DNA from 2 places in the Streptomyces sp. NPDC104761 genome. Region 2 is predicted to be linked to the other one. Evidence: riboswitches for the same ligand, from Rfam matches in the RefSeq annotation. Region 2 holds a riboswitch; the other holds the start of a gene.
What was found. A riboswitch is a leader RNA that binds a small molecule or an ion and turns the genes downstream of it on or off. The one in region 2 is predicted to bind ZMP and ZTP.
Positions count from the first base shown of each region.

Region 1: linked by a shared signal. The riboswitch ahead of ACZ63F_RS03830 (bifunctional 5,10-methylenetetrahydrofolate dehydrogenase/5,10-methenyltetrahydrofolate cyclohydrolase) and the one ahead of ACZ63F_RS15615 (glycine hydroxymethyltransferase) in region 2 are both predicted to bind ZMP and ZTP.

Region 1 is NZ_JBVJNZ010000001.1:829,405-843,330, forward strand. It holds gene ctaD (aa3-type cytochrome oxidase subunit I) at 1-896, opposite strand, end outside; gene ACZ63F_RS03820 (RNA polymerase sigma factor) at 1,002-1,544, shown strand; gene ACZ63F_RS03825 (CU044_5270 family protein) at 1,537-2,505, shown strand; gene ACZ63F_RS03830 (bifunctional 5,10-methylenetetrahydrofolate dehydrogenase/5,10-methenyltetrahydrofolate cyclohydrolase) at 2,509-3,357, opposite strand; ZMP/ZTP riboswitch at 3,382-3,464, opposite strand; gene ACZ63F_RS03835 (nuclear transport factor 2 family protein) at 3,644-4,009, opposite strand; gene ACZ63F_RS03840 (hypothetical protein) at 4,183-4,479, shown strand; gene ACZ63F_RS03845 (ABC transporter ATP-binding protein) at 4,536-6,302, opposite strand; gene ACZ63F_RS03850 (rhodanese-like domain-containing protein) at 6,382-6,963, opposite strand; gene ACZ63F_RS03855 (metal-sensitive transcriptional regulator) at 7,055-7,342, shown strand; gene ACZ63F_RS03860 (sulfite exporter TauE/SafE family protein) at 7,474-8,235, opposite strand; gene ACZ63F_RS03865 (rhodanese-like domain-containing protein) at 8,232-8,555, opposite strand; partial or broken gene ACZ63F_RS03870 (MBL fold metallo-hydrolase) at 8,553-9,899, opposite strand; gene ACZ63F_RS03875 (S-(hydroxymethyl)mycothiol dehydrogenase) at 10,117-11,205, shown strand; gene ACZ63F_RS03880 (MBL fold metallo-hydrolase) at 11,205-11,834, shown strand; gene ACZ63F_RS03885 (hypothetical protein) at 11,940-12,476, opposite strand; gene ACZ63F_RS03890 (SDR family NAD(P)-dependent oxidoreductase) at 12,527-13,345, shown strand; gene ACZ63F_RS03895 (L,D-transpeptidase family protein) at 13,592-13,926, shown strand, end outside.
Region 2 is NZ_JBVJNZ010000005.1:34,961-48,886, forward strand. It holds gene ACZ63F_RS15605 (2'-5' RNA ligase family protein) at 1-473, opposite strand, end outside; gene trpS (tryptophan--tRNA ligase) at 603-1,616, opposite strand; gene ACZ63F_RS15615 (glycine hydroxymethyltransferase) at 1,762-3,216, opposite strand; ZMP/ZTP riboswitch at 3,250-3,340, opposite strand; gene rocD (ornithine--oxo-acid transaminase) at 3,445-4,650, shown strand; gene ACZ63F_RS15625 (glutathionylspermidine synthase family protein) at 4,717-5,907, opposite strand; gene ACZ63F_RS15630 (hypothetical protein) at 5,915-6,259, opposite strand; partial or broken gene ACZ63F_RS15635 (hydrolase) at 6,527-7,465, shown strand; gene ACZ63F_RS15640 (DMT family transporter) at 7,584-8,411, shown strand; gene ACZ63F_RS15645 (CGNR zinc finger domain-containing protein) at 8,490-9,011, opposite strand; gene pdxR (MocR-like pyridoxine biosynthesis transcription factor PdxR) at 9,242-10,705, opposite strand; gene ACZ63F_RS15655 (carboxymuconolactone decarboxylase family protein) at 10,753-11,250, shown strand; gene ACZ63F_RS15660 (isocitrate lyase/PEP mutase family protein) at 11,247-12,038, shown strand; gene ACZ63F_RS15665 (chaplin) at 11,993-12,652, opposite strand; gene ACZ63F_RS15670 (hypothetical protein) at 12,795-13,073, opposite strand; gene ACZ63F_RS15675 (hypothetical protein) at 13,147-13,926, opposite strand, start outside.

The sequences.
Region 1 (13,926 bases), on a different contig from region 2:
GGGAGGAGGACACCACCGGTGACGTACATGTGGTGGGCCCACACGGTCACGGACAGACCGGCGATCGAGATGGTCGCGGCCACCAGACCCATGTAGCCGAACATCGGCTTGCGGGAGAAGACCGGGATGACCTCGCTGATGATGCCGAAGAACGGCAGCGCGATGATGTAGACCTCCGGGTGGCCGAAGAACCAGAACAGGTGCTGCCAGAGCAGTGCCCCGCCGTTGGCCGCGTCGAAGACGTGGGCGCCGAACTTGCGGTCCGCCTCCAGGGCGAACAGGGCCGCGGCCAGGACGGGGAAGGCGAGCAGGACCAGGACGGCGGTGAGGAGAACGTTCCAGACGAAGATCGGCATCCGGAACATGGTCATGCCGGGGGCGCGCATGCAGATGATCGTGGTGATGAAGTTGACCGCGCCGAGGATGGTGCCGAAGCCGGAGAAGGCCAGACCCATGATCCACATGTCGGCGCCGATCCCCGGGGTGCGGACCGAGTCCGAGAGCGGGGCGTAGGCGAACCAGCCGAAGTCCGCCGCGCCCTGCGGGGTGAGGAAGCCGCCCACCGCGATGGTGGAGCCGAGCAGGTACAGCCAGTAGGCCAGCATGTTCAGGCGGGGGAAGGCCACGTCCGGGGCGCCGATCTGGAGCGGCATGATCCAGTTCGCGAATCCGGCGAACAGCGGGGTCGCGAACATCAGCAGCATGATCGTGCCGTGCATCGTGAACGCCTGGTTGAACTGCTCGTTCGACATGATCTGCAGACCGGGGCGAGCGAGCTCGGCACGCATCAGCAGCGCCATCACACCGCCGATCAGGAAGAACGAGAACGCCGTGACCAGGTACAGCGTCCCGATCGTCTTGTGATCCGTGGTCGTCAGCCACTTGAGGTTCCTCATGCCCCGCCTGTGTCCGGCCTGTGCCCACCGGTCACACTTGACGGATGCGACGAGCGTCACGGAGCGGGGTGTGACGCTCGGGGAGGTGCCGGACAAGAACGGGACATGAGCAACGACGAGATCTTCGCCGCTGCCTATCGCGAGCACTACTGGGCGGTCAGCCGCTATGTCGCGCGGCGACTGGACGGGCGGGCCGGCGAGGTGGAGGAAGTGGTGGCGGAGGTGTTCACGGTGGCCTGGCGCCGGCGCGCCGACCTGCCGGCGGTCCCGCTGCCCTGGCTGTACGGCGTGGCACGCAACTGCCTCGCCAACGCGGTACGCGGATACGGGCGCCGGCGCCGGCTGCTGGACCGGCTGGGCAACGACCAGACCGCCCACGCACGGCACATCGTGGCCGCCCCGGACAGCGAGCACCCCGGCGCCTGGGTGCACGACGCGCTGGCCAGGCTGTCGCCGGCCGACCAGGAGGTGCTGCGGCTGGCCGCCTGGGAGGAGCTCGCGGCCGACGAGATCGCGGTCGTCCTGGGCTGCGGCGGCCGGGCGGCGGCCATGCGGCTGCACCGCGCCCGCCACCGGCTCAGAGCCGAGATCGACCGAATGCGCCCACCCGCCGCCGAGGCCCTTTCCGAGGAACACCGCCATGGCTGACGAACTCGACCTGCTGCGCGCCGCCGACCCGGTGCCCGCCGACGGCCCCCACTTCGGCGACGGCCCCCTGGACCACACCGCCGAACGGCACCTCGGCCGGCTCCTGTCCGACACCCGCCCCGGCCGCCGGACCTGGGCCCGGCCCCGCCTGCTGTGGGGGCTGACCGCGGCCGCCGTCGTGACGGCCACCACGCTGACCTTGCTGCTCGGCGGACCCTCGGGCGCCCCGGCCGTCGCCGCACCCCGGCCGCTGACCGTCCACGCCCACTCCACCGCCGTACCGCTCGCCCAGGTCGCGCGACTCGCCGCCGTGGCCGCCACGGACGGCTCCCCGGCGCTGCTCCGGGGCACCCATGTGCAGTCCTGGAGCCTGGCCATGAGTGACGACGGCCCGCCCGTCACCCTGCCCGAGGAGCGTGTGGTGCGGTGGCGGGCGGACGGCACGCACACCGAGGTGGTCGTGGCGACGGACCCGGACCACGCGGGCCGGCCCGTCCTGACCGACGCGGGCCGGGTCGAGGACGGCCATGTGCTCAGCCGGCGGACGTTCCCGCCGATGTGGGGCGACGCCCCGCCCCTGTCCACACCCCCGCACGACCCCGCGAAGCTCCGCGCGTACCTCACCGACCTGATCCACGGCGACACCCTTGCCACGCCCGGACTCCTCGACGCCACAGCGGAGTTGCTGGACAACTGGACGCTCGGGGCGCGCGAGTCGGCGGCCCTGGCCGATCTGCTCGCCCACGCGAAGGGGCTGCGGCCCGCCGGCCAGGTCACCGACCGGCTGGGCCGCACCGGGCAGGCCTACGTCTTCGACGAGGGCAACGGCGGACGGCGGATGCTGATCCTGGACCCGGCCACCGGCGCCGTACTCGGCCTGGAGACCACCTTCACCCGGGACGACCCCGAGTACGGCGTGCGGGCCGGGGACGTCATGGAGTACCGCGCCTGGCTGCGCTGACCCTCACGCCCCGAGCTGCCGGGCGGCCGCCGCCACCGTCTGCTCCAGCAGCACGGCGATCGTCATCGGGCCGACCCCGCCCGGCACCGGCGTGATCAGCGAGGCCCGCTCGACGGCGGTGTCGAAGTCGACGTCGCCGACGTTGCCCTCGTTGTAGCCGGCGTCGAGCACGACCGCGCCCGGCTTGAGGTCCCGGCCCCCGATCAGCCGGGGCCGGCCGACGGCCGCGACCACGATGTCCGCCTCACGGACGACCGCCGACAGGTCCCGGGTGCGGGAGTGGCAGTAGGTGACGGTGGCGTCTCGCGCGAGCAGCAGCATGCCGGCCGGCTTGCCCAGGATCGCGCTGCGGCCCACGACCACCGCCCGCTTCCCGGCCGGGTCGACGTCGTACGCGTCGAGCAGGCGCAGCATGCCGCCGGGGGTGCAGGAGACGAAGCCCGGCAGGCCGAAGCTCATCGTCGCGAACGACGCGAAGGTCACGCCGTCCACGTCCTTCTCCGGCGCGATCGCCTCGAACGCGGCCCGCTCGTCGACGTGTTCGCCGACCGGGTGCTGGAGCAGGATGCCGTGTACCGCCGGGTCGGCCGACAACTCCCGGAGCCTGCCGACGAGTTCGGCGGTGGTCGTGGTGGCGGGCAGGGCCACGTGGCGGGAGGCGATGCCCGCCTTGCGACTGCGGTTCTGCTTCATCCGGACGTAGGTGACGGAGGCGGGGTCCTCGCCGACCAGCACGGTCGCCAGACACGGCGTGACACCGGTTCGTGCGGTGAGATCGGCGGCCTGCTGCGCGGCCTTCTCGACGATCCGGCGGGCGACGGCGGTTCCGTCCATGAGACGGGCCTGGGTCATGCGGCACTCCTGAGCTGGTTCGACCTTGATCGCCCAGGCGCACGGCAACGACAGTGCGGGCCGCTCCCCGGTGGTGCTCCACCTCAGCGCCAGTCACGGCCCGCCTTCAGGGTAGCCGAGACGTTCGGCGTTTCCGGCGGCAGTGCGTCGTCCGCAGGAGCGCCCGCAGCAGCGCCGTGCACGCGCGAGGCCGCGGGCGGCGGGCGGCGGGCGTGCCCCAGCGTCGCCCGCGCCGAAAAGGTCCAGGTCGGCCACGGGCTGACCTGGACCCTCCCAGTCCTGGCGACTACTCGTCCCATGCCTGGATCATGATCTGTTCGGCGATCTTGCCGTCGCGCAGCGTGATCATCGACTCGGCGAGCACCCGGACCCCGTCCGCGTACTCGCAGGACTCGCTGTAGGCGGCCTTGTCGCCCTGGACGATGCACTGGTCCAGGGTGTGCGTCATGTCGCGGCTGTAGACGTCGTCCAGCATCGCGGCGATGTCCTGGCGGCCGTGCAGGACCTTGGGGTGGCTGGGCTGGGTGTTGCGGTCGATGATGCGGATCTCCGCGTCGTCCGCGTAGAGCGCCAGAAGACTGTTCCCGGTGTTCCCCTCTATCGCCCGGCGCAGCGTGGCAGTGTCGAACGTGGAACCGGTCGCGGTGCCCATGGTGACCTCCTGCGGGAGCCCGCGACCCGATGCGGAGCGGGCCGCGCGAGCCCCTCACATCGAGCGTCCCGCGCGCCGCCCGGCTCGGCAAGCGCAGGCCGCGCGCTCCGCCTTGCGGGTGAGGCCAACCGGCTGCCCGTGTCCGGCCCGGTGCCGGGGCCGTTGCTGAGGACATGATCTCAACACGACGTATCGTCGCCGCCGTCGGCCTTGCCGTCGGGGTCACCGGCCTCGCCGCGCCGCTGGCGAACGCGGCCGACGCGGGCGCGCAGCACCCCGGCAAGCTCACCGCGCTCGGTGTGCTGGACTCGGTCTCCCGCAGCGACATCCCGGCCGAGTACCGGGGCAAGATGCCGAAGGTCTCGGAGCAGGTCCAGGGGCTGAACGGACTCCACAAGCTCGGCGAACTGCACCAGGTCACCGACCTGGCCGCGCCCGCCACGGGGCTGCTGCCGGGCATCGAGGCCTGACCGCGCCGCACACCGAGGGCCGTCCCGGCAGGGGCGGCCCTTCCGGTTCCTCGTCCTCAGTGCTCCGAGGCCAGGAACTGCGTCGCCGCCAGCTCCGCGTACAGCGGGTCCGCCGCCACCAGCTCCCGGTGCGTGCCCACCGCACGGACCCGGCCCGCGTCCATGACGACGATCCGGTCCGCCATGGTCACCGTCGACAGCCGGTGCGCGACCACCAGCACCGTGGTCGACCGTGCCACGTCGGCGACGGTGTCCCGGAGCGCCGCCTCGTTCACCGCGTCCAGCTGCGAGGTGGCCTCGTCCAGCAGCAGCAGCCGGGGCCTGCGCAGCAACGCCCTGGCGATCGCGACCCGTTGGCGCTCCCCGCCGGACAGCTTGGTGCCGCGATGGCCGACCAGGGTCTGCAGCCCCTGCGGCAGCCGGGCCACCAGGCCGTCGAGCCGGGTCGTCTTCAGCACCCGCGCGACCGCGTCCTCGTCCGCCTCCGGGTTGCCGAGGAGCAGGTTGTCCTTCAGCGAGCCCGACAGCACCGGGGCGTCCTGCTCGACGTACCCGATGGCCGAACGCAGCAGCGGCAGTTCCCAGTCGGCGACCGGACGGCCGTCCACGGCGATCGTGCCGGACTCGGGGTCGTAGAACCGCTCGATCAGTGAGAAGACGGTGGTCTTGCCCGCCCCGGACGGTCCGACGAACGCCGTCATGCCCCGCGCGGGGACGTCGAAGCTGACACCGTGGTGGACGTACGGCAGGTCGTCCGCGTAGCGGAAGCGTACGTCGGTGAAGGCGACCGTGGCCGGTTCGGTGCCGGTGGCCGGCAACTCGGCGGGCCGGGACACGGGTTCGGCGGGCAGCCGCAGCGCCTCCTGGATCCGGGCGAGCGCGCCGGCGCCGGTCTGGTACTGGGTGATCGCCCCGACGACCTGCTGGATCGGCTGCATCAGATAGAAGACGTAGAGCAGGAACGCCACCAGCGTGCCCACCCCGATCGCACCGGTCGCCACCCGCGCCCCGCCCACCGCGAGCACGGTGATGAACGCCAGTTGCATCGCGAGCCCCGCCGTGTTCCCCGCGGCGGCCGACCACTTGGCGGCCCGCACGCTCTGCCGCCAGGACTCCTCGGCGGCCTCGTGCAGGGCGCGTTCCTCCCGGTGTTCGGCGCCGGACGCCTTCACCGTGCGCAGCGCGCCCAGGACCCGCTCCAGCGAGGCCCCCATCACTCCGACCGCGTCCTGTGCCCGGCGGCTCGCCCGGTTGATGCGCGGCACGATCGTGCCCAGCACGGTGCCCGCCAGGGCGATCACGACGAGGGTGACGGCAAGCAGCACGGGATCGACCACCCCCATCATCACCACGGTGGCGACCAGGGTGAGACCGCCGGTGCCCAGCGCGACCAGCGAGTCCGTGGTGACCTCGCGCAGCAGGGTGGTGTCCGAGGTGATCCGCGCCATCAGGTCGCCGGGCTCGGTCCGGTCCACGGCGGTGATCCGGAGCCTGAGCAGATACGACGACAGGGTGCGCCGCGCCCCGAGCACCACCGACTCCGCGGTGCGCCGCAGGACGTACGAACCCAGTGCGCCCACCCCGGCGTTGGCGACCACGAGACCCGCCATCGCGAGCAACTCGCCCGTGATGGAACGGTCGTGGGACAGGTCGTCGATCAACCCCCGGGCCACCAGCGGCAGCAGCAGCCCGGTCGCACCCGTCACCAGGGAGAGCAGCGCACCGGCCAGCAGGGCCCGGCGGTGCGGCCGGACGTAGGAGAGCAGCAGCCGGAACACGGGCTCACCGGGCTGTCCCGTCGGAAGTGCGTCAGCGGCGGTCACGGTGCTCCTCGTCCCGGCGGCGGGCGGCGCCCTCCGACGCCCCCAGGCTACGACGGCCGCTCCCGGTACCGGGGCCCGGTCAGCCACGGGCGGAACCGAGCCTCGCCAGGGTCGCGTCGAGGTCGGCCGGACGCGGCCTGTTGTGAGGCAGCTTCGACAGGACCGCGGCCATCCCGCAGGTGTCGGTGAGCGCCGAGAACACCAGGCCGCCCGCGACCCCCGCCGACAGCAGCAGCCCGGCCGGATGCAGGAGCCCGAGGCCCAGGCCCGCGAGGACGGCGGATCCGGCGGTGAACCGCACTTGGCGCTCCATGGCCCAGGTCGCAGGGGAACCGCCCTGTGGCCGGTGCAGTTCGTGACCGCGCTCGGCCCAGCCGCGGGTGCCGCCGGTGAGGGTGGCGGCCGGGATGCCGTGCTCGGCGAGGACCGCCCGGGCACGCTCGGCCCGCGCGCCCGAGGCACAGACCAGGAGGAGCCCGCCGTCCGCCGTGCGGAGCGCGGGCAGGGCCCGGTGCAGGGTGTCCAGGGGGATGTTGTGGGCGCCGGGCACATGGCCGGTGGCGTACTCGCCGGGTGTGCGGACGTCGACGACGGTCAGCTCCGGCAGGCGGGCGAGGGCCTGGGCGGGCGTGAGATCCGGGTCCGGGGGAGCAGAGGTCATGGCGGGTGCGATCCTTCCTTGCAGTGATGAGCGACGGGGTCGCCCGAGGGGCGGGTAACATACCCCTACGGGTATGTGAGGAGTGGTGGTCGTGGAGCTTCAGTTCGAGGGCGACGAGCTCAAGTCGGTGCTGAACCGGCTGCGCCGGGCGCAGGGGCAGATCTCCGGCGTGATCAAGATGATCGAGGAGGGCCGCGACTGCGAGGACGTGGTCACTCAGCTCGCCGCCGCCTCGCGAGCCCTGGACCGGGCGGGCTTCGCGATCATCGCGACCGGGCTGCAGCAGTGCATCGTCGACCCCGCCCGGAGCGGGGCGGACGGTGAGACGACCGCGCAGATGAAGGCGCGGCTGGAGAAGCTGTTCCTGTCGCTGGCTTGAGCCGTTCGGGGAAGTGCCGCGCTGTTCCGTCTGCCGGCTGCGGCGCCGTCGTGGCTGGTCGCGCAGTTCCTCCCCCAGCCTTCGGCCGGGGGTACCCCCAGCGCCCCTTCAGGGCGCTGTCGCTGGGCGCGTCAACGGACGGCGTCGGCCAGCATGAAGGCGGCCACCGCGAGCAGCGCGCAGGCGAAGAGCCGCTGGAGGGTGCCCGCGGAGAGCCGGGCCGCGAGCCGCCTGCCGTCCCAGGCGCCGAGGATCGCGGCCCCGGCGAAGGGGCCCACGGCCGGCCAGTCGACGTCCGCCGCCGAACCGGCACGCGCCGCCAGCGCGGTGAGCGAGTTGATCGTGATGACCAGCAGGCTCGTGCCGACCGCTGCGCGCATCCGCAGCCCCACGACGTTCACCAGGGACGGCACGGCGAGGAAGCCGCCGCCCACCCCGAGCACCCCGGTCACCGCGCCGAGCCCGGCGCCCGCCCCGGCCACCCGGGACGCCCGAGCCGGTACCGGCGGTGCCGCGGCCGGGGCGGGCGGGGCGGGCGCCGGCCGGAGCATGCGCACCGCCGCCACGGCGGCGAGCACCGCGAACGCCCCGGTCAGCAGCGGCGCCGGAAGCTGCCGGGAGACCGCCCCGCCGACCGCCGCGGGCACGATCCCGGCCGCCGCGAACACCGCACCGGCCCGCCAGCGCACCGCGCCCTGCCGGGCGTGCGCGCCGAGTGCGGTGGCCGAGGTGACGGTGACGACGACCAGGCTCGCGGTGGTGGCCGCGGCCGGGGGGAAGCCGAGCAGATAGATCAACGCCGGTACGGCCAGCACGCTGCCGCCACCGCCCAGGGCCCCGAGTGCCAGCCCGGTGACGGCCCCGGCGCCGAGGGCGAGCAGGAGCGCGCTCATCCGGCGCTGCCCTCGGCGGTCACCGCGAGCCCCGCCGCCCGCCAGGCGGTCATCCCGCCCACGACGTCCACCGCGTCCAGCCCACGGGCGGTCAGCAGCGCCGCCGCCTCCCGCGAGCGCCGTCCCGAGCGGCAGATCACGACGAGCGGGCGGTCCGCCACGGCCGGCGGCAGCGGAGCCCCGGCCGCCAGCCCGGACAGCGGGGCGTGCACGGCCCCCGGCGCGTGTCCGGCCGCCCACGCGTCGGCCTCGCGGACGTCCAGCAGAACGGCGTCCGCGTCCGTGCGCTCCCGTGCCTCGGCCGGGGTGAGCCGGGCCATCGGCAGCCCGGCCGCCCGCGCCGCCGCGAACCCGTCGTCCACGGCCACCACGTCGCGCCCGGCCGCGTCGAGGAGGGAGGCGGCGACGGCGGCCCGCATCCCGCCCGCGCAGTGCACCCACACCGTGCCGCCCGGTATCTCGCCCAGCCGCTCCCGCACCTGGTGCAGGGGGATGTGGAACGAACCCCGTATGTGGCCGTCGGCCCGCTCCGTGTCCCGGCGCACGTCCAGGACGACGACGTCCTCCGGGCCGCGCGCGGCCAGCTCCGCGAAGGTGGCCCGGGGGAAGGAGCGGGGCCGCTCGCCCGCGCGCAGCCAGGCCTCCGGTGCGCCGGTGGCCGCCGCGGCCGGGCGGTCGATTCCGACGCGGGTCAGCTCGCGCTGGGCGGCGGCGAGCTGGGCTGCCGACTCGGCGAGCAGCGTGACCGGCCGGCCCCAGGGCAGCAGCCAGGCCAGATAGGTGGCGAGCCGGCCGTCGGCCTCGAAGTTCAGGGTGCCCGGGACATGTCCCGCCGCGAACGCCACCCGGGTGCGCAGGTCCACCACCCACTCCCCGGCGGCCAGCCGCGCCGCGATCTCCGCAGCGTCCGCCCGGCCCGGCGGCGTCAGGTCGACGGGGGCCGGGCCACCGGAGTTCAGCGGGCCCATGTGGACGTAGTACGCGGGGACGTCGTCGAGCCCGGCCAGCAGCTCGGCGACGAACGTGTCGACGTCCTTGACCAGCGCCTCGTTCACCGCCCGTTCCCGCCCGACGGTGGTGGCCGAGCCGGACGCGTCCCCGGCCGAGCAGAAGCTGCCGAAGCCGTGCGTCGGCAGCACGGCCGTCTCGTCCGGCAGCTCGGCGGCCAGCCGGTGCGCCGAGGCGTGCTGGGCCCGCGCCAGCTCGCCGGTGAGCCGGGGCTCCACCAGGTCGGGCCTGCCGACCGTGCCGATCAGCAGCGAACCGCCGGTGAAGACGGCCACCGCGCGGCCGCCCTCCTCCAGCACGTACGACGTGTGGTGCGGGGTGTGCCCCGGGGTGGCCAGCGCGCGCAGCGCAAGGCCCGCCTCGATCTCCAGCACGTCTCCGTCGGCCACCGGCACCCGCTCGTACGCCACCCGCGCCCCGGTCGGCACCACGTACGCGGCCCCGGTCAGCCGGGCCAGCTCCAGGCCGCCGGAGACGTAGTCGTTGTGCACGTGCGTCTCCACGACCTGGGTGAGCCGCACCCCGCGCAGGGCGACGGCCGACAGCACCCGGTCGACGTCACGGGGCGGATCGACCGCGACGGCGCCGTGCGCCCCGCCCGCCAGATAACTGCGGTTGCCCAGCCCGGGCACCTCGATGGTGTCGACGAAGGACACGGCAGCACACTCCTCTCCTCGATCCCCGGGCGAATTACCCCCGGGGGTATGCAGGCCACCGTAGCAGAGGTACCCCCGGGGGTATGTGGCGGAGAGGGTGGCCACACGAACGGCGGCGGTGCGGGACGATCCGCGTCGATCGATGCGTGCCGTCGCTGATCGTTCCCGCGTAGGGTCGGAGGACAGCACGTCAGCAGAGCGACGAAAGGGCAGGTCCATGGCGCAGGAAGTACGCGGCGTGATCGCACCGGGCAAGGACGAGCCCGTGCGGGTCGAGACGATCGTGGTGCCCGACCCTGGGCCGGGCGAGGCCGTCGTACAGGTGCAGGCCTGCGGGGTCTGTCACACCGACCTGCACTACAAACAGGGCGGCATCACCGACGAGTTCCCCTTCCTGCTCGGCCACGAGGCCGCCGGGGTGGTGGAGTCGGTCGGCGCGGGCGTCACGGACGTCGCGCCCGGTGACTTCGTGATCCTCAACTGGCGTGCCGTGTGCGGCCAGTGCCGGGCCTGTCTGCGCGGGCGGCCCTGGTACTGCTTCAACACCCACAACGCCAAGCAGAAGATGACCCTCGCCGCGACCGGCCAGGAGCTCTCCCCGGCCCTCGGTATCGGCGCCTTCGCCGAGAAGACGCTGGTCGCCGCCGGGCAGTGCACCAAGGTCGACCCGGCCGTCTCCCCGGCGGTCGCCGGTCTGCTCGGCTGCGGGGTGATGGCGGGCATCGGCGCCGCGATCAACACCGGCAATGTCGGCCGGGGCGACTCGGTCGCCGTGATCGGCTGCGGCGGGGTCGGCGACGCGGCGATCGCCGGGTCGAACCTGGCGGGCGCCGCGAAGATCATCGCCGTCGACATCGACGACCGGAAGCTGGACAAGGCCCGCTCCCTGGGCGCCACCCACACCGTCAACTCGCGCGAGACCGACCCCGTCGAGGCCATCCGCGGCCTGACCGGCGGCTTCGGCGCCGACGTCGTCATCGAGGCGGTCGGCCGCCCGGAGACGTACCAGCAGGCCTTCTACGCCCGCGACCTCGCCGGCACCGTCGTCCTGGTCGGCGTGCCCACCCCCGAGATGAAGCTGGAGCTGCCGCTCCTGGACGTCTTCGGCCGCGGTGGCGCCCTGAAGTCCAGCTGGTACGGCGACTGCCTGCCCTCCCGGGACTTCCCCATGCTCATCGACCTGCACCTGCAGGGGCGGCTGCCGCTGGACGCCTTCGTCACCGAGACCATCCAGCTCGACGAGGTGGAGAAGGCGTTCGAGCGGATGCACGGCGGCGACGTGCTGCGTTCGGTGGTGGTGCTGTGATGACCACCCGCATCGAACGCCTCGTCACCTCCGGGCAGTTCACCCTCGACGGCGGCACCTGGGACGTCGACAACAACGTCTGGATCGTCGGCGACGAACGCGAGGTGATCGTCATCGACGCCGCCCACGACGCCCGGGCCATCGCCGAGGCCGTCGACGACCGCGTCCTGAAGGCGATCGTCTGCACCCACGCCCACAACGACCACATCGACGCGGCCCCCGCCCTCGCGGACCTCACCGGCGCGAAGATCTGGCTGCACCCCGACGACCTGCCGCTGTGGAAGCTCACCCACCCCGACCGCGACCCCGACAACCACCTGTCCGACGGGCTGGTCATCGAGGCCGCGGGCGCCGACCTGACCGTCCTGCACACACCGGGCCACGCGCCCGGCGCGGTCTGCCTCCACGACCCCGGCCTGGGCGTCGTCTTCACCGGCGACACCCTCTTCCAGGGCGGCCCCGGCGCGACCGGGCGGTCCTACTCCCACTTCCCGACGATCATCGACTCCATCCGGGACAAGCTCCTCACCCTCCCGCCGGAGACGAAGGTCCTGACCGGACACGGCGACCCGACCACCATCGGCGCCGAGGCGCCGCACCTGGCGGAGTGGATCGCCCGGGGGCACTGACCCGTACGTGACGTCGGCTTCCGCGGAAGGCCCGCCGCCGGCCACCGCGGAACCGCCATCGCGGAACCGCTACTGTCGAACCCCACCGCCGAACCGGCACGCCCCTCAGCCGCCGGACGCCGGCCGGGTGGGCCAGAGCGCCGGGTGCCCCGGAGGCAGCGCGAGGTCCTTGCGTACGGCGGTGTAGTAGCGCTCCCGGCAGGCCCGCTGCCGCGCCAGCAGGTCCTGCCAGGCGTCCGGGTCGACCGTGCCGGAGCGCATGAACCGTTCCATCGCCATCACCGCGGTCACCCACTCCCGTGCCTGCTCCACCACCTCCCGGCTGCCCAGCATGATCAGCGCCTCCCCGGCCGGATCACGGCCGTCGGTGGCCGCCGCAAGCTGCGGCTCGGCCTCGGCCGGGGAGATCGGGTGCGGATGCGGGTCGTTGCCGAGGTGGGCGGCTACGCGGTAGGTGAGGTTCACCGTTTTCTTCAGGGCCCGCGCGTACTCGCTGTACACCGCAAGCCGCCGCTCCTCCCAGCGCGCCTCCTGCTCCCGCCGGAACCGTGCCCGGTCGCCCCGCACCACCGCGAGATACGAACCGAGCGCGCCGATCACGACGCCTATCAGAGCCGGGAGTTGCTGCAGGAACGCGGTCATGTGCGCACGGTATCTGTCCTGTTGATCGCGCGCCCCGTACGGTCGTCGTCATGACCGGACCGACTCGCTTTGCCGGACACGGAGTTCTCGTCACGGGCGCCGCCCGCGGCATCGGCGCGGCCGTCGCCCGCCGGCTGGCCGAGGAGGGCGCGCGGGTGCTGGCGACCGACCGGGACCTGCCCGAGGCGGAGCGGACGGCGGCCGCGCTGCGCGAACAGGGCCTTGCGGTCGAGGCGTTCGCCTGTGACGTCGCCGACCGGGACTCGGTGGAGGCGGCGGTCGAGCGCGCCGTCGGCGTCCTCGGATCGCTCGACGTCCTGGTGAACTGCGCCGCGCACTGCACCCCGGACCTGCCCCTCTTCGAGGACCAGCCGGACGACGCGTGGGCCCTCGACCTCGACATCACGCTCACCGGCGTCCACCGCTGCTGTCGCGCCGCCCTCCCGCATCTCGCCGCCTCCGGCCGGGGCGCGATCGTCAGCATCGGCTCGGTGAACGCCCGCGCCGACTTCGGCAACCACGCCTACAGCGCCGCCAAGGCCGGCCTCGGCTCGCTGACCCGTACCCTCGCCGGGCACGCGGCCGCGCGCGGGGTCCGGGTCAACCTGGTGGAGCCGGGCACGGTCCGCACCTCGGCCTGGGCGGGCCGGGACGACGAACTCGACGCCGTCCGCTCGCTGTACCCGCTCGGCCGGGTGGGCGAGCCCGAGGACGTCGCCGCGGCTGTCGCCTTCCTCGCCTCCCGCGACGCCGCCTGGATCACCGGCACCACCCTGAGCGTCGACGGCGGACTCACCGCCGTGCACGGCGGCTTCCACGCGGCCCTGCGACCGCACCGGGAGGCCCGGCTCGGCTCGGAGCGCGGCTGAGGCGGTCGCGACGGCGGCCGGCACCCGCCGGGTGGCGTCCTCGGCGGTCCGCCCGGTGCTGAACACGTTGCTGTGGCGCGGTCCACTTCCGGGTAAGGGGACCGGTGTCCACCCGGGCGGCCGCGGCGGCTAAGTTAACCGTTTCGTCACAGCCCGACCCGGCCTACAACCAATGCCGTGCATCGGGCGGTCCAGTACTGACGAGACCACAGCGCAGGAAAAACCCGAAAAGGAGACAGGCTTCATATGGGGGACATACGCAGACGAAGTGCCGTCGTGCTCGGTGTCACGGGACTTGTGGCGCCGCTCACACTCGCCCTCACCTCCGCTCCGGCGCAGGCGGCGAGCTGCACCACGCAGGCCGGGCCGTACCAGAAGCAGGTGGAGAAGTTCCTCGGTCGGCCGGTCGACGGCAAGCAGTCCACCGCCGACTGCAAGGCGATCCAGGCCTTCCAGAACAAGCACGGCATCACGCCCGCCGTCGGGTACGCGGGTCCCGTCACCTGGGGCGTGATGGACCTGATGAACAAGCAGAAGGCCGTCGGGAACAAGCCCAACAAGGACGGCAAGTGCCCGACCAA
Region 2 (13,926 bases):
TGCTCGTACAACGCGAACCCGGTACAGGGCCACTCGGCCTCGTAACCGGCCAGGTCGGCGAACGCCCGGTCCATGGCGGCCTCGTCGATCCCGTGAGCGACGGTCACATGAGGGTGGTACGGGAACTGCAGTTCCCTGGCGAGGGGTCCCGCCTCGTCCCGCACCCGTGCCTGGAGCCAGGCACACTCCTCGGCCCCCTGGGCGACCCTGACATAGACCACCGGCGACAGCGGCCGGAACGTCCCCGTACCGCAGAGCCGCATCGGGAAGGGCCGCCCCGCCGCGGCGACCTCGCCGAGGTGTGCCTGAACCGCGGCCAGCTCCCCTTCGTCGACCTCGGTCGGCGGCAGCAGGGTCACGTGCGTGGGGATGCCGTGGGCCGCGGCGTCGCCGAAGCCCGCGCGCCGCTCCTGGAGCAGGCTGCCGTGAGGCTCCGGGACCGCGATCGACACGCCGATCGTTACGGTCCCCACGTCATCTCCCGTCGGTCGTGGTGGGCGGACACATGTCGGGTTCGTACCCGGGCGTCCGGCTTCGACTGTACGGCCACGGCCGCCTCCCGGGCAGCCGTGGCCGAAGTGATGTGCAGCGCTTCGCCCCGCTCAGTGCTTGGCGGGCAGGAAGCCGACCCTGTCGTAGGCCTGGGCCAGGGTCTCGGCCGCGACGGCCCGCGCCTTCTCGGCACCCTTGGCGAGGATCGAGTCGAGGGTCTCCGCGTCGTCCAGGTACTGCTGGGTGCGCTCCCGGAACGGGGTGACGAAGTCGACCATGATCTCGGCGAGGTCCGTCTTGAGCGCGCCGTACATCTTGCCCTCGTACTCCTGCTCGAGTTCGGCGATCGACCTGCCGGTGAGGGTGGAGTGGATGGTGAGCAGGTTGGAGACGCCCGGCTTGTGCTCGGCGTCGTAGCGGATCACGGTCTCCGTGTCGGTGACCGCGCTCTTGACCTTCTTCGCGGTCGCCTTCGGGTCGTCGAGCAGGTTGATGAGGCCCTTCGGCGTGGACGCCGACTTGCTCATCTTGATCGCCGGGTCCTGCAGGTCGTAGATCTTCGCCGTCTCCTTGAGGATGTACGGCTTCGGGATGGTGAAGGTCTCGCCGAACCGGCCGTTGAAGCGCTCGGCGAGGTCGCGGGTGAGCTCGACGTGCTGACGCTGGTCCTCGCCGACCGGGACCTCGTTGGCCTGGTAGAGCAGGATGTCCGCGACCTGGAGGATGGGGTACGTGAACAGGCCGACGCTCGCGCGGTCGGTGCCCTGCTTGGCGGCCTTGTCCTTGAACTGGGTCATCCGGCTGGCCTCGCCGAAGCCGGTGAGGCAGTTCATGACCCAGGCGAGCTGGGCGTGCTCCGGGACGTGGCTCTGCACGAAGAGGGTGCAGCGGTCCGGGTCCAGGCCGGCCGCGAGCAGCTGGGCGGCGGCGAGCCGGGTGTTGGCGCGCAGGTCGGCGGGGTCCTGCGGGACCGTGATCGCGTGCAGGTCGACGACCATGTAGAAGGCGTCGTGGGACTCCTGGAGGGCCACCCACTGGCGGACGGCGCCGAGGTAGTTGCCCAGGTGGAACGAGCCGGCGGTGGGCTGGATGCCGGAGAGCACGCGGGGTCGGTCAGAGGCCATGCTCACCATTCTCTCAGAGGGCGAGGGTGGGATCGGCCCGGCGGTGGGGGGTGGTTTCGGAGCGCGGGGGACTGCGGGCCCGGCGGGGGCTTGTCGCGCAGTTCCCCGCGCCCCTTTCAGGGGCGCTGCCCCTGACCGGCGCCGATCAGCCCAGGTCGATCTCCGGGTACAGCGGGAAGCCGGCGACCAGGTCCGTCGCGCGCTGGGCGATCTCCGTGGAGACCTTCTCGTCGAGGACGTGCGAGGCCTTGCTCGGCGCGCCGGACTTCGTCGTGCCCGGCTCGGTCGTGGTCAGGACGCGGTCGATCAGGCCCGCGACCTCGTCCATCTCCGCCGTGCCGAGGCCGCGGGTGGTGAGGGCCGGGGTGCCGACGCGGATGCCGGAGGTGTACCAGGCGCCGTTCGGGTCGGCGGGGATCGCGTTGCGGTTGGTGACGATGCCGGAGTCGAGGAGGGCGGACTCGGCCTGGCGGCCGGTGAGGCCGTACGACGTCTCGACGTCGATCAGGTTGAGGTGGTTGTCGGTGCCGCCGGTGACCAGGGTGGCGCCCCGGCGCATCAGGCCCTCGGCCAGAGCGCGCGAGTTGTCGACGATCCGCTGCGCGTAGTCCTGGAAGGCGGGCTGCCGGGCCTCGGCGAGGGCGACGGCCTTGGCGGCCATGACGTGCGGGAGCGGGCCGCCGAGGACCATCGGGCAGCCGCGGTCGACCTGGTCCTTGAGGGAGTCGTCGCACAGGACCATGCCGCCGCGCGGGCCGCGCAGCGACTTGTGGGTGGTGGTGGTGACGATCTGGGCGTGCGGGACCGGGTCGAAGTCGCCGGTCAGGACCTTGCCCGCGACCAGACCGGCGAAGTGGGCCATGTCGACCATCAGCGTGGCGCCGACCTCGTCGGCGATCTCCCGCATGATCCGGAAGTTCACCAGGCGGGGGTACGCCGAGTAGCCGGCGACGATGATCAGCGGCCTGAAGTCGCGGGCCTGGGCGCGCAGCGCGTCGTAGTCGATCAGGCCGGTGGCCGGGTCGGTGCCGTAGGAGCGCTGGTCGAACATCTTTCCCGAGATGTTCGGGCGGAAGCCGTGCGTGAGGTGGCCGCCCGCGTCCAGGGACATGCCGAGCATCCGCTGGTTGCCGAAGGCCTGGCGCAGCTCGGCCCAGTCCGCCTCGGAGAGGTCGTTGACCTGGCGGGCGCCGGTCTTTTCGAGGAAGGGGACCTCGACCCGGTCGGCGAGGACGGCCCAGAAGGCGACCAGGTTGGCGTCGATGCCGGAGTGCGGCTGGACGTAGGCGTGCCGGGCGCCGAACAGCTCGCGGGCGTGCTCGGCGGCGAGCGCCTCGACGGTGTCGACGTTGCGGCAGCCGGCGTAGAAGCGGCGGCCGATCGTGCCCTCGGCGTACTTGTCGCTGAACCAGTTGCCCATCGCGAGCAGGGTCGCCGGGGAGGCGTAGTTCTCGGAGGCGATCAGCTTGAGCATCTCGCGCTGGTCGTGGACCTCCTGGCCGATGGCGTCGGCGACCCGCGGCTCGACCGCGCGGATCACGTCCAGGGCGGCGCGGTAGGCGGTGGACTCGGTGGACAGGGGCGCGGACTTGTCTGACATTCGGGACCTCCGGACATGGCGTTTCGGCATTCACGGTTCGGCCCAGGCGCACGGCACTCGGTCACGACGCAGGCCGCTCCCCGATGGTCGGTCCCATCCCAGCGCGCCAGTCACGGCCCGCGGATCACATTACCGGGCACGCCGGGCCACAGGGCCGTGGCGTCCACCAGTCGGGCAGGGGCAGAGGGTAGGAAAGGGGGCAATCCCGCCGCGTTCCCTGGAGTCGCCGTGACCACTACGGAAGCCCTCGTCGCCGCCGCCGACGCGCACAGCGCGCACACCTACGACCCGCTTCCGGTGGTGATCGCCACGGCCGACGGCGCCTGGATGACGGACGTCGAGGGGCGCCGGTACCTGGACTTCCTGGCCGGCTACTCGGCGCTGAACTTCGGGCACGGCCACCCCCGCCTGGTCGCGGCGGCGAAGGCGCAGCTGGAGCGGGTGACGCTGACGTCGCGGGCGTTCCACCACGACCGGTTCGCAGCGTTCTGCACGGAGCTGGCCGAGCTGTGCGGGATGGAGACGGTGCTGCCGATGAACACCGGCGCGGAGGCCGTGGAGACGGCGGTGAAGACCGCCCGGAAGTGGGGGTACCGGGTCAAGGGCGTGCCGGCGCAGACGGCGAAGGTCGTGGTGGCGGGCGGGAACTTCCACGGCCGTACGACGACCGTGATCAGCTTCTCCACGGATCCGGAGGCACGGGCGGACTACGGGCCGTACACCCCGGGCTTCGAGATCGTGCCGTACGGCGACCTGACCGCGATGCGGGCCGCGGTGACCGAGAACACGGTCGCGGTGCTGCTGGAGCCGATCCAGGGCGAGTCGGGAGTGATCGTGCCGCCGGAGGGCTACCTGGCCGGGGTGCGGGAACTGACCCGCGAGCGGGACGTGCTGTTCGTCGCGGACGAGATCCAGTCCGGGCTGGGGCGGACCGGGCGGACGTTCGCGTGCGAGCACGAGGGGGTCGTACCGGACGTGTACGTCCTCGGGAAGGCGCTGGGCGGCGGGGTGCTGCCGGTGTCGGCGGTGGTGGCGAACGCGGAGGTGCTCGGGGTGTTCCGGCCCGGGGAGCACGGGTCCACCTTCGGCGGCAACCCGCTGGCCTGCGCGGTGGCGCTGGAGGTGATCGCGATGCTGCGGACCGGGGAGTTCCAGGAGCGGGCGGCCGAACTGGGGGACCTGCTGCACCGCCGGCTGGCGGAGATGACCGGGAGCGGACGGGTGACGGCGGTGCGGGGGCGGGGGCTGTGGGCGGGGGTGGACGTGCATCCGGAGGCGGGCTCGGGGCGGGCGGTGGCGGAGCGGCTGATGGAGCGGGGGGTGCTGGTGAAGGAGACGCACGGGGTGACGGTGCGGGTGGCTCCGCCGCTGGTGGTGGCGGAGGAGGATCTGGAGTGGGGGGTGGAGCAGTTGTGGGGGGTGTTGAGTGCGTAGGGGGGGCGGACCGGTGCGTACTCGGCCGCCGGCCGGTGGGGGTGTTCGCGCAGTTCCCCGCGCCCCTCACGCGGGCAGAATCACGTGCGGCAAGAAGCGGGCGTAATCATCTGTCACCAACCCCTGCGACTCACGTATGCCCAGGCCCGCCGCCTCCTCCGCCACCACCCAGGCGCCCAGCACCACGTGGTTGCCGTCGAAGTCGGGGAGCGGGGCCAGTTCCTGGTAGCAGCAGGGCTCGTCGCGGACGACGGGCTCCGCGCCCGGCGCGTGGACGCGGACGCCCGCGCCCTCGCGGCCCAGCAGCGGCTTGCTGACGTATCCGCGGGTGGCCGCCAGCTCCCTCGGTCCGTCGAGGTAGGCCGGGAGGAGGTTCGGGTGGCCGGGGTACAGCTCCCAGAGGACCGCCAGCAGGGCCTTGTTGCTGAGCAGCATCTTCCAGGCGGGCTCGATCCACATCGTGGTGCCGGTGCCGCCGCCGTTGTCGAGGGTGTCGAGGACGTGGGCGGCGAAGGCGTCGGTGGTGAGCCACTCCCACGGATAGAGCTTGAAGCAGCTGCGGATGAACCGGAGCCGGTTGTCGACGAAGCGGCCGGAGAGGCTGTCCCAGCCGATCTCCTCCATGGGGATCCAGTCGGTGGCGAGGCCCGCCTGGTCCGCCGTCTCCTTGAGGTACGCGACCGTCATCAGGTCCTCGCCGAGCTCGTCGGCGGACGAGTGGGCGAAGTGCAGCGGGGCGCCGGACGGGAGGAGGGGGGCCTGTTTCCGCCAGCCGGCGACCAGGCGTTCGTGGAGGCTGTTCCACTGGTCGGCGCCCGGGAAGCGGTCCTCCATCCAGAACCACTGCGCCGACGCGGCCTCCACCAGGGAGGTGGGGGTGTCGGCGTTGTACTCCAGGAGCTTCGCCGGGCCGGTGCCGTCGTAGCGCAGGTCGAAGCGGCCGTACAGGGAGGGGAGTTCGGCGCGGCGGTGCCAGGACTCGGTGACGGCCGCCGCGACGCGCGGGTCGGTGATGCCCAGGTCGGCGAAACGGTTCTCCTTGACCATGCGGTCCGCCGCCGCCAGGCACATGGCGTGCAGTTCCTCGACGGTCCCCTCCAGCGCCTCCACCTCGTCGAGGGTGAAGGCGTAGTAGGCGCTCTCGTCCCAGTACGGGCGCAGGGTGCCGTCGGGGTGGCGGGTGAGGGGGTAGATCAGACCCTGTTCCTCGACGGTGCGCTGCCAGCCGGGGCGGGGTTCGGTCGTACGGCGTTCCACGGCGCGGTCAGCCGCCGGAGCTGCCGTGCTCGCCGCCGAAGCCGCCCCGCTTGACGCTGTGGCCGCCGCCGGAGGAGCCACCCGAACCGCTGCGCGGCTTGGTGAAGGAGCCGCCGCTGACCCAGCCACCCTTCTTCTTGCCGCCGTAGTAGTAGCCCGCGTCGACGGCGGACTTGGCCGAGGTGCAGTTCTTGTCGGAGACCACCTGGTAGCCCTTGGCCGCGGCGTAGCTGTCGCGGTCGACGCAGCGCTTGTCGGGGTCGGCGGAGCAGGAGGTCAGGGCGGCGGCCAGCAGGCCCATGCCACCGAGGACGACCGTGCCCGAGCGCAGTTGCCGGCGCGCGTCCGCCATGTTCGTTCTCCCCCGTGCGATGCGAAGTCCGGCGAAAGCTTAGACGAGCGGTTTCGAGCCACCACCGGACGGGGCCGGATTGTCATGCACAGGTAAGAAAAACCTGTGAAGTCGCCGGGTCCCTGTCGGCGCGCCACGTCCTGCCGGTACGGTCCTGCTGCCCGTAGGTGAACGATCAACTTCGAAGTCTACGCGCGCAGAACGACTCGTGACGCACCACCCGCACCGCCATCCCTCTCGCACCCCCCACCGATGGAGGAATGACAGATGCCCGGCTTCGCCGTACCGCGCCGCACCCTCACCACGGCTCTGACCGTGCTCGGCCTGCTCACCGCCGGTGCCGCCGTCCAGGCCACCGGCGCCGCGACCCCCGCGCACGCGGCCACCACCTACAAGGTCCTGTTCGACGACGGCCACGCCGAGGAGGCAGGCAACGCGGACTGGATCATCTCCACCAGCAAGCCCGACCCGCTCGCCCAGGACTCCTCCCCGTCCTCGGACAAGGACTGGACCGGCGCGCTGTCGTCGTGGGGCATCGCCCTGCAGAAGACCGGCGACTACAGCCTGAAGACCGCGACGAGCGCCCTCACGTACGGGGGTTCGTCGACGACCGACCTGTCCAAGTTCGACGCGCTGGTGCTCCCCGAGCCCAACACCAGGTTCACCACCGCCGAGAAGACGGCGATCATGAACTTCGTGAAGAACGGCGGCGGGCTGTTCATGATCTCCGACCACACCGGGGCCGACCGCAACAACGACGGCTACGACGCGGTCGAGATCCTCAACGATCTGATGACCAACAACAGCGTCGACTCGACCGACCCGTTCGGCTTCTCGATCGACTCGCTGGACATCAGCTCCGGCTACCCGAAGGCCGTCAGCGACAGCAGCAACCCGGTGCTGCACGGCGGCTTCGGCACGGTCACCAAGAGCCTGATCGCCGACGGGACGACGGCCACGCTCAAGCCCTCGGACAACTCCGCGGTCAAGGGCCTGGTGTACCGAAGCGGCTACTCAGGCAACACCGGTGCCTTCTTCGCCACCAGCACCTTCGGCAGCGGGCGGGTCGCGTTCTGGGGCGACAGCTCCCCGATCGACGACGGCACCGGCCAGTCCGGCAACACGCTGTACGACGGCTGGAACGACAGCGGCGCCACCAACGCGGCCCTCGCCCTCAACGCCACCGCCTGGCTGGCCGGCGCGAGCTGACGTCCGGGACGACGCCCGAGGAGCGGGTCCGGAATCGCCCCGGACCCGCTCGTTCTTACCTTTCCGCCCGATCACCGCAGGCCGCCTCCCCTACAGTCCCTCTGTGCTCTTCGGAATGGTGTGTGCCCTGGCGGCCGCGATCTGCTTCGGTACGGCGACGGTCCTGCAGGCGATGGCCGCGCGGGCGGCCGGTGACGGCGCCGGCGGGGAGGCCGCGCTGCTGCTGCGGGCGGTGCGGCAGTGGCGGTACGTCGTCGGGCTGGGGCTCGACGGGCTCGGCTTCGTGTTCCAGATCCTGGCGCTGCGGGCGCTCCCCATCTACGCGGTCAGCGCGGCCCTGGCCTCGTCGCTCGCGGTGACCGCGGTGGTCGCGGCGCGGCTGCTGCGGGTGCGGCTGAGCGGGGTGGAGTGGGCCGCGGTGGGGGTGGTGTGCGCGGGGCTCGCGATGCTGGGGCTGGCGTCGGGCCCGGAGGGCGACCGGGCCGGGTCCACGGCGTTGAAGTGGGTGATGCTCGGGACCGCGGTGGGGGTGCTGCTGCTCGGCCTGGCCGGCGGGCGGCTGACCGGGCGGGGGCGGGCGCTGGTCCTCGGCCTCGGGGCGGGGTTCGGGTTCGGCGTGGTGGAGGTGTCGGTGCGGCTGATCGACACGCTGCGGCCGGCCGGGCTGTTCACCAACCCCGCGACCTATGCGCTGCTGGTCGGGGGCGGCGGCGCCTTCATGCTGCTGACCTCGGCGCTGCAGCGCGGCTCGGTGACCACGGCGACGGCCGGCATGGTCATCGGGGAGACGATCGGTCCGGCGGCGGTCGGGGTGGTGTGGCTCGGGGACCGCACCCGGGAAGGGCTGACCTGGCTCGCGGTGCTCGGTTTCGCGGTGGCCGTGGCGGGGGCGCTGGCCCTGGGCCGGTTCGGGGAGGCGCCGGTCACGGCCGAGGAGCGGTGAGGCCGCCGTCCCCGGCCTTCCGCACCGGCCTTCCGCCCCGGCCTTCCGCCCCGGCCTTCTGCCCGCGGACGCCCGCCGTCAGTCCGGCACGGCGTCGCGGGTGCGCTGGTAGTGGCGGCGCGCCTTCATCCGGTTGCCGCACACGGCCATCGAGCACCAGCGGGCCTTGTTGGTCCTGCTGCGGTCGATGAGGAACAGCCGGCACTCCGGGTTGGCGCACGGCCGCAGCCGGCCCGGCAGCGTCTGCTGTACGCCGCTCCACGCCATGACCGCCTCCGCGGCCATCCGCCGTTCCGCGGGGGCGTCCAGCTGCCACGACACGCCCGCCGGCGAGAGGTGCGGGCGGGAGGTGACGCCGTCCAGGAGCGGGGCCAGTGAGGTGGCGGGCAGGTTGCCGCGCACCACCTCCTGAAGAGCGTCGCGGGCGGCCACGAGGCCGCGGAGCTCGGCCGCGGTCCCGCTGCCGCCGTGCGCCCGCTGCCAGGACCGTGCCGCCTCCGGGTCCGCCAGCAGATCCTGGACGACCCCGTTGACGACCGGCGTGCTGTTGAGGAGCTCCAGCAGCAGCGCGTCCTGCTCTTCCCTGTCGGCCACCGCCATCCCTCCTAACCGAATCGACGCACCAGACAGGTTACACGGACGGCCGGAACGGGCGGATCGGCGGAAGCGGCTCGGCCCAAAGGCGCACGCCGGCGCCGACAGAGCCCCTCCAGGGGCTCGGGGAACTGCGCGACCAGCCCCCACCCACCCGCAGCCGAAACGCGGAACAGGATCTGCCCGGCATCGTTCTGCCGGGCCGGGAATCACGTGTCCATCCGGATCCGGGGAACTCAGGCGGCGCCGGTCACACCGGGGTCGGACAGCACCGTGCACAGGGTGTCCAGCGCGCCCGACCAGGCGTGGTCGGGCGGGGTGCCGTAGCCGAGAACGAGGGCGTCGGGGGGTACGACGGCCGCGTCGGGGTGGCGGTGGCGCGGGGTGAGGCTCTCGACGGCGAGGCCGCGGTCCTCGGCGGCCCGGATCACCCGGTCCCGGGTGCCGGACGGCAGCCGCAGCACGGCGTGCAGGCCCGCCGCGATGCCGGTGACCCGGATCGCCGGGGCGCGCTCGGCGAGGGCCGTGACCAGGGCGTCGCGGCGGCGCCGGTAGCGGGAGCGGGCGGCGCGGACGTGCCGGTCGTAGGCGCCGGAGGTGATGAACTCGGCCAGGGTCAGCTGCTCCGGTGCACTGCAGGTGTCGACGCCTCCCTTGACCGCCGTCACCTCCCCGGCCACCGACGGGGGCAGCACCAGCCAGGCCAGCCGCAACCCGGGCGCCAGGGACTTGCTGGCGGTGCCCAGGTAGACCACCTCGTCGGGGGCGAGGCCCTGGAGGGCGCCGACGGGCCGGCGGTCGTAGCGGAACTCGCCGTCGTAGTCGTCCTCCAGGACCAGGCCGCCGGTGCGCCGCGCCCAGTCCACGACGGCCGCCCGCCGGTCGTGGTGCAGCGGCACGCCCATCGGGAACTGGTGCGAGGGCGTCAGCAGCACCGCGGCCGGGCCCTTGGCCAGCTTCGTGGTGTCCGTGCCGAGTCCGTCGAAGGGCAGCGGGACCTGGCGGAGTCCGGCCGCGGTGAGCAGCTGCCAGTGCTCGTCGAGGCCGTACGGCTCCACGGCGACCGTGTCCGCCCCGCGGGCCCGCAGCATGCCGCCGAGCAGGCTCAGGCCGTGCGAGAACCCGGCGCAGATCACGATCCGTTCGGGGTCGGCGCGCACGCCCCGGGCGCGGGCGAGGTAGGCGGCGAGCGCGGTGCGCAGTTCGGGGCGGCCTCGGGGGTCGCCGTAGCCGAAGGCCTCGTTGGGGGCGGCCGTGAGGGCGCGGCGGGCGGCCTTCAGCCACTCGGCGCGCGGGAAGGCGGAGACGTCGGGGAAGCCGGCGCGCAGGTCGTAGGCGGGCCGGTGGGCAGCCGTACCCGCGGGGGTCGCCGCCTGCCGCACCGGCGCCACGCCCCTCGCGACCCGGGTGCCGGAGCCCTGCCGGGCGGTGAGCCAGCCCTCGGCGACCAGGTCGGCGTAGGCGTCGGCGACGGTGTTGCGGGCGATGGCCAGGTCGGCGGCGAGGGTGCGGGAGGAGGGCAACCGGGTGCCGGGGAGCAGCCGGCCGCTGCGCACGGCCTCGCGCAGCGCGTCGGTCAGGCCCCGGCGCAGGCCCGGACCGGCGGCAGGCTCCAGGTGGAGGTCGATGCCCAGGGCGGTCCGCGCGGGCCGGGCGGGCGAAGCGGGCCTGGGTGGTGAAGTGGCCCATGTCTTCTCCATGGAAATGGACCATACCCCTGGGCTGCCTGGCACCTAGTGTCGGCACCATGAGCCATCAGGAAAACGCCGAGTACGCCCCCGAGCACACCCCCCGCCTCGCCTGGGCACAGCACGCGCCCGAGGTCTACAAGGCGATGGTCCGTCTGGACGGGGCGGCCCGCAGGGGTCTGGACGCCAAGCTGTTCGAGCTGGTGAAGATCCGCGCCTCGCAGCTCAACCACTGTGCGTACTGTCTCGACATGCACACCAAGGACGCGCTCGCGGCGGGCGAGAGCATCGCGCGCATCGTTCAGCTCAGCGCGTGGGAGGAGTCGAAGCACTTCTACACCGAGCAGGAGCTCGCCGCGATCGAGCTGACCGAGGCCGTCACGGTGCTGACCGAAGGTTTCGTGCCCGACGAGGTCTACGAGCGGGCCGCCAAGCACTTCGACGAGGTGCAGCTGACGCAGCTGATCGCCTCGATCATCGTGATCAACTCCTGGAACCGGTTCGCCGTGACGACCCGCATGGTTCCCGGGCACTACACGCCGGGACAGCACGGGTGAGCAAGGCCGAGGTCTTCCGGGCGCTGCACCACGGGCGCCCGGCCGGTGATCCCCTGGTCCTGGCCGGCCCGTGGGACGCGGCGAGCGCCCGGGCCCTGGCGGCGGCCGGGTTCCCGGCGCTGGCGACGCCGAGTGCCGGGGTGGCGGCGAGTCTGGGGTACGCGGACGGCGCCACCCCCGCGGCGGAGATGTTCGCGGCGGTGGCGCGGATCGCGCGGGCCGTGGACGTACCGGTGTCGGCGGACGTGGAGGACGGCTACGGGCTGGCGCCGGAGGAACTGGTCGAGCGCCTGCTGGAGGCCGGGGCCGTCGGCTGCAACCTGGAGGACTCCAGCGGGGACGTCCTCAAGGACCCGCACGAGCACGCCGAGTGGCTGGCCGAGGTCCGCTCGGCCGCCGGTGACCGGCTGTTCCTCAATGCCCGTGTCGACACCTTCGCCCACGGCACCGGTGATCCGGACCAGGCCGTCGAGCGGGCCGCGCTGTACGTGGCGGCGGGCGCCGACTGCGTCTACCCGATCCACGCCCCCACCGCCGTACTCCCCCTGCTGCGCACCGGCGTCGAGGGCCCGCTGAACGTGTACGCCCGCGTGGACGGCGACGGCCCCTCGCCCGCCGAACTCGGCGAACTCGGGGCCACCCGCGTCACGTTCGGACCGGGCCTGCTGCGGCTGGCCCTGCGGTCACTGGACGCGCGTCCCTTCGGGGCGCCACCGAACCGCAGCGGACTTCGCCGGACCACTCAGACGTACGACGAACTGCCCGTCCCGGGGCGGAAGCGCCGGTAGAGCACCGCGCCGGCCGCCAGGGAGGCCAGGCTCACGGCGGCCGGTGCCCAGGGGCTGGCCGCGCCCGTGTGGGCGAGGGTGTCGGTCGTCCGCTGCTGCACGACGGTGGTCCGCCTCGGGTGCGTCTTGGCAGGGTGCTGCGGCTCGTGGTGCACCCGCGGCGTCGACGGGGTGGACGGGGTGGACGGGGCCGGCGCGTCGGGCTCGTCCGAGCCGTTGCTCGACTCGTTGCCGAAGACGGGGTTGAGGAGGCCCACCAGGTTCGCGCTGTTGCCGCTGATGTTCACGGGCACGTGGACCGGGACCTGGACGAGGTCGCCGGAGAGAACCCCCGGCGAGTCGTGGGCGGTTCCGTCGGCCTTGGCGTGGCCCGACGTGCTGGAGCCCGCCTTGCCCGGTGCCTTGTGCCCCTCGTTGGAGCACTTGTTGCCCATCGCGGGGTTGAGCAGCCCGACCACGTCCACGGTGTTCCCGCAGACGTTCACCGGGATGTCCACCGGCAGCTGGATGGCGTTGCCGGACGCCACCCCGGGGGAGTTGCTCGCGGTGCCGTCCGCGGCGGAGTCGGCGTGCGCCGTCCCCGCTACTGCCATCGCGCCAGAGGCGACGGCCATGGCGATCACACTGTTCCGGGTAACCCTTTTCATGGGGTACCTGCCCTTCCAGACGCGTCGCGGGCGGTCACCCGGACTCGGCGAAATGTTGGGGGGATCACTGAAGAGAGATGTAGAGAGAGGAAAGAGGTCGTCTGCCAGGTCAGAGCGCCTGGTTGTTGCAGCCCATGTCCGAGCCGAGGTGGCTCTGCTGCGCGCCCGGGTTCCCCTCGCCGTTCAGCAGGTTGCCCGCCAGGCCGGTGAGGGCGCTGATGTTGCCGAGCACCTCGATGTTCATGTCGTGGGAGCGGCACTCGGTGCCCTGGGTGACGTCGATGTCGTGACCGGGCTCACCGTGGGCGACGGCGGTGCCGCCGCCGAACGAGCAGACGCTGCCGAGGACGGCGGCGCCCACGAGGGCCGCCTTGTGGAGCTTGCGCATGGGTTCTCCGTTGGTCGAGCGGACGGGGATCCGCTACGGGTCGATGAAAGGTGCGGAAGGTGGCGGGAGGGCGTCAGCCGAGGCGGGGAAGCCCCAGTTGGCCGACGGGGGGCGCCGCGACCTGGCCGATTCCGACCGGTGCGAGCCCGGGCACGCCCGGCGCTCCGAGCACGGGGTTGATGAGCGGGTTCACCTGCGGGTTCACCTGGGGGTTCACCTGCGGGGTGACGCGCGTCGGGCCCTCAGGCGCGTAGCCCTGGGGAACGGCCAGCTGCGGGGCGACCTGCGGCATGACCTGGGGCATGACCTGCGGTACGACCTGCGGCGGGGCGGCCTGCGGCTGGGGCTGGGCGTACTGCGGCGCCGGCGCGTACTGCTGTGGCGGGTAGGCGGGGGCGGCCTGCGGCTGGGCGTACGGCTGGGGCGGCGGGGCCTGCTGGTACTGCGGCGCCGGGGCGTACTGCTGCTGCGGGTAGGCGGGGGCGGCGGTGGCCTGGGCCGAGCCCTGCGACGAGGCCGAGGCGGCGGCGTAACCGGTCTGCTGCTGCGGGTACTGCTGGGGCGGCGGGGCCTGCTGGTACTGCGGGGGCGGCGCCTGCTGCGGGTACTGCGGCGGCGCGGCCTGCTGCTGCGGGTAGGCGGGCACGGTGGCCTGGGCCGAGCCCTGGGTCTGGCCGGCTGCGTAGGGGGCCTGCGGCGGAGCGGGTGCCGGGGGCGGGGCCTGGGGATAGGGCTGGTCCGGGGCCGGGGCCGGAGCCGGACCGCCGTATCCGACGGGAGCGTCGGCATAGCTGACGCCGGCGCCGATGGCGGACAGTCCGCCGGCCGCCGCCAGAACGAGCGCGGCCTTGTG